DNA from 2 places in the Mesorhizobium sp. M0854 genome. Region 1 is predicted to be linked to the other one. Evidence: predicted binding sites of a transcription regulator. Region 1 holds the regulator's gene; the other holds the start of a gene.
The links. Region 1 encodes LexA, which represses DNA repair genes until DNA is damaged. Its sites were predicted from a motif close to TGTTCNNNNTGTGTTCNG; they were not measured.
Positions count from the first base shown of each region.

Region 1 (2,200 bases):
GCTGGTCGCGCTGCCGATCGGCAGCGGTGAACTCGCGGTCAACCGGGCACGCCCGAATGAGTTCACCATCGACAACTGGAAACGCGCGCTCACATCAGAGGCTATCGTCGCGCCGGAAACACCTGGAAAGAACGACCCGCAATTCGACATTGCCGATCCGGCCGACCTACCGCCGGGCATGCCGTTCATTTGCACGGACGGCCTCTGCCTTGCCAGGCATCCATCCGGCGCGATCATCGCGCAAGCCAAGGACCGCGATACTGCGCGGCCAGCCTGCGCCTTTGCCAGCTTGATCGTCATCGACGACGCCACCGCCCATAACCCCTGCTACTACGACCGGCTGGTCCTCGTCGTCACCAAACGGCAACTGGCGCGCGCGGGAAGTGCCGCCGTCTATTTCGATCCACAAGCGGCAACACGCGCCGAGATCCGCTTCGCCGTCGAAAAATCATACCGGCCCTGGCACGTGCAGCGGAAATTTTCACGCGCGGCACGGGGCCTGCCGCCATACCGCCGGGCCGACAACCCCAAAGCCGGCGCCAAGGGCGGAGCTCAGTAGCGGCGGATCAGTCCGACGAGCTTGCCCTGCACCTTGACCCTGTCTGGTCCGAAGATGCGCGTCTCGTAGGCCGGATTGGCGGCTTCCAGGGCGATCGAGGCGCCCTTGCGGCGGAACCGCTTCAGCGTCGCTTCCTCCTCGTCGACCAGTGCCACCACGATCTCACCGGGGCTCGCCGTATCGGCATTGCGGATGATCACCGTGTCGCCGTCGAAAATGCCGGCCTCGATCATCGAATCGCCTTTGACCTCAAGCGCATAATGCTCGCCGCCCATGATCATATCCGGCGGCACCGAAATCGAATGCGTCTGGTGCTGGATGGCGTCGATCGGCACACCGGCAGCGATGCGGCCCATCACCGGGATCGAAACGGCGGCGACGACATCGTCGTCATTTCCGGCTGCGGGCACGCGCGACGATGTCGGCTTGCCTTGCCGAGGGGCGCCTTGCCCAAGACTGCCCTGGATGACACTCGGCGAGAACTTGCGTGCCGCATTGAGGCCGGGGGCGATCGAGTCAGGCAGGCGTAGCACCTCCAGCGCACGGGCCCGGTTGGGCAAACGGCGAATGAAGCCGCGCTCCTCCAGCGCCGTAATCAGCCGGTGGATTCCGGATTTGGAAGCCAGGTCGAGCGCTTCCTTCATCTCGTCGAATGAAGGCGGGATACCGCTTTCCTTCAACCTTTCGTGGATGAACATAAGCAGTTCGTGTTGTTTGCGTGTCAGCATAGCGACCCCCAACAGAATCAGAAAAACAAACCCAGAACAAACACTATCTGTTCCAGTTGTGTTCCGCAACTGTTTAAAGTTTAATGAATGCGTTAAGGCTCGGGAAACAAACGACGTCCCCTACCGGCGTACCGCATTTTCACCGCCGCGAGCCTCATCGCCTTGATTCTGCTTTCGTTTGCGCCCTTCTGGCCTCCTAGAAGGCGGCACTGGCATCGACCGTCGGTCGGCAAAAGGCACGGAATTGAACCCGTATCGACTGTGCGGTTTGGTCAATGCACCGTGAACGAAACGAACTCAAAACGCCAACCTCGGGTTAAGTCCCGGTTTCCACCGCCTGGTCAGGCTGCTTCTCGCCGGTGGAGCCTTGCTGCGCGCAACCAAGTAATGGAAGAACAGTCGATGCGTGTCCGGCGTTGCGTTGGATCTTGGGGGGAGCAGACAAATCATGACAGGAATTCCCGATCTCGTGGCCATAAAGGCGATGGATGCCGCGGATCCGCTGCGCGCGATGCGCGACCGCTTTGTGTTGCCGCAAGGAGTGATCTATCTCGACGGCAATTCGCTAGGAGCTGCTTCACGTGCCGCTTTCGATGAACTGCACAAGGCCGCGACCGAAGAATGGTCGCATGATCTCATCCGCGCATGGAACACGGCCGGCTGGTTCAACATGCCGCTTGAACTTGGCGACCAGCTCGGGCGCCTGATCGGGGCCGCGGCCGGCCAGACAGTGGTCTGCGACACGACATCGGTCAATATCTACAAGCTGCTGCACGCCGCCATGGCCATGCGACCGGAGCGGCAGGTCATCGTCGCCGAGGGCGATAGTTTTCCGACGGACCTCTACATGGCCGAGGGTGTGGTTTCGACGCGAAAAGATACGCTGCTGCGCCTCTCGGGAGTCGACGCGCCG
Region 1 covers NZ_JAMYOL010000005.1:296,228-298,427, reverse strand. The annotation lists gene NKH99_RS12085 (ComEC/Rec2 family competence protein) at 1-559, shown strand, start outside; gene lexA (transcriptional repressor LexA) at 553-1,287, opposite strand; gene kynU (kynureninase) at 1,736-2,200, shown strand, end outside.

Region 2 (2,200 bases), on a different contig from region 1:
GGCGCTCGCCGTACAGTTCGTCGCCGACGGCATCAAGGCGCTGATGGCGACGTAGGAACAGCCCTACTTCGCTGTCGTTTCAATGACTTCGAAGTCGTGGGTAATCTCGGCAGTCTTGGCCATCATTGCCGAGGCCGAGCAGTATTTCTCGATCGAAAGCCCGATCGCCCGCTTCACCTTGTCGTGTGATAGCGACCGGCCCTTGACGACAAAATGCATGTGAATGCGGGTGAACACCCTGGGATCGGCTTCTGCTCGGTCGGCATCGAGTTCGACCACGCAATCTTCGACCGCCTCGCGCCCCTTTTCGAGGATATGGACCACGTCATAGGCCGAGCAGCCGCCAGTGCCGATCAGCACCAGTTCCATTGGGCTCGGCCCCGGCGTCTTGCCCTCCGGCCCGAACGCAGTGCCTAGCACCAGCTTGTGCCCATTGGCGGACTCGCCAACGAAAGTGCGCTCCTCGACCCATTTGACCCTTGCCTTCACCTGATACGTCCTTTCACCGCTCAAACGCACAACGTCCCGAAAATCCAAGACAGATTTTCGGGACGCCATTTCGTGGCCAAGGTGCCGGCGCTTTTCGCCGCAAGGGCAGTCCGCCCGAGAAATCAGAACGGGATTTCGTCGTCCAGCTCGCGCGACGAACCACCGCCGCCGCCCTTGTTGGCGCCACCGCGATTGAAACTTTCGCCCGGGCCGGATTGGCCGAAATCGGAACCGCGGCTCGCACCACCACCGGCATAGTTGCCGACCTGGCCGCCGCCCTCGCCCCGCGCATCGAGCATCTGCAGCTCGCCGCGGAATTTCTGCAACACGATTTCGGTCGTATAGCGGTCATTGCCGGTCTGGTCCTGCCATTTGCGCGTCTGCAGCTGGCCCTCGACATAGACCTTCATGCCCTTCTTCAGATACTGCTCGGCCACCTTGGCGATCTGGTCGTTGAAGATCACGACATTGTGCCACTCGGTCTTTTCCTTGCGCTCTCCGGACGTCTTGTCGCGCCAGCTTTCCGACGTCGCGATGCGGATGTTGACGACCGGGTCACCCGAATTCAGGCGGCGGATTTCAGGGTCCGCCCCGAGGTTGCCCACCAGAATGACCTTGTTGACGCTACCCGCCATGATACTTCTCCGCGCTCATCCGAAACCGAATTTTTGTCGCCGCACCTTACAGGCTATGGACAATCCCTGCCTGCCGTCGCTGCCTTTTCCCACAAGGTTTTTGTTCTCTTTTCGTTCTATAGGACAGGCCCTGCACTGTCAATAGTTGTCAGTAAGAAGTAGTGTCTTGGCGTCGAATTTCCACAGACCATGGGATCGAGGCGAACGCATGAAGATGGTTGCGCATAACGATCAGCCGCAAGAAGAGTGGCGGACGGGAGTAAAGACCCGCATGCATGTCTCTGCCCGCAACGGCGCAACTCAACTTTGCATGTTTGAACAATGGGTCGAACCCACCGTTGGCGCCCCGACACATTGGCACCCGGTCGAGGAAGTACTTACCGTCATCGCTGGCAGGGCCGAGATGTGGATCGACGAAGAGCATCTCGTCTTGACTGCCGGACAGTCGCTTGTTGTCGCCGCGTACAGGCAACATGGCTTCCGAAACGTCGGCTCCGAATTGCTTCATATTCATGCTGTGCTCGCGTCACCAGTTTTCGAGGCGACGTTCAACGGATCCCCCGACATGGTGAGACGCTGGCTTCCAGCGAGTTTGTAAAACCTCGCCTGTCTTAAAAAATACCGCCTGTCTTAAAAAACACGGCTTGCCAAACCGATAAGTATTTACTTATGCTTTCGGCATGATCGAAGCAGACATTTTTCGGGCACTAGCGGATCCAACGCGTCGCGCCGTCTATGAGCGGCTCGCCGACGGCGAGATGACGGTGTCGGAACTGCGCACTGGCATACCGGTATCGCAGCCGGCGGTATCGCAACATCTCGCAGTGCTGCGCGGCGCCGGCCTCGTGGTCGAGCGCCGGGCCGGTCGCAACGCCTATTACCGCGTCGATCCGAAGGGGCTTGCGCCACTGCTCGGCTGGATCGAACGCTACCGTGCGTTCTGGCCAGAGCGCATCGAAAGGCTCAAGACGGTTTTGAAGGACATGGACCAATGACCAACCGAGGCAAAGAACGCGCCGAAATGGCCGCAGACAAGATCGAGTTCGAGTGCGAGCTGCCCGAACCGCCGGAACAGG
Region 2 covers NZ_JAMYOL010000012.1:62,149-64,348, forward strand. The annotation lists gene NKH99_RS19595 (MarC family protein) at 1-55, shown strand, start outside; gene NKH99_RS19600 (OsmC family protein) at 64-489, opposite strand; gene NKH99_RS19605 (single-stranded DNA-binding protein) at 612-1,124, opposite strand; gene NKH99_RS19610 (cupin domain-containing protein) at 1,333-1,722, shown strand; gene NKH99_RS19615 (ArsR/SmtB family transcription factor) at 1,805-2,119, shown strand; gene NKH99_RS19620 (SRPBCC family protein) at 2,116-2,200, shown strand, end outside.
Region 2: NKH99_RS19605 (single-stranded DNA-binding protein) is a predicted target of LexA. The motif match lies at 1,226-1,243, and genes of this name have one in related genera.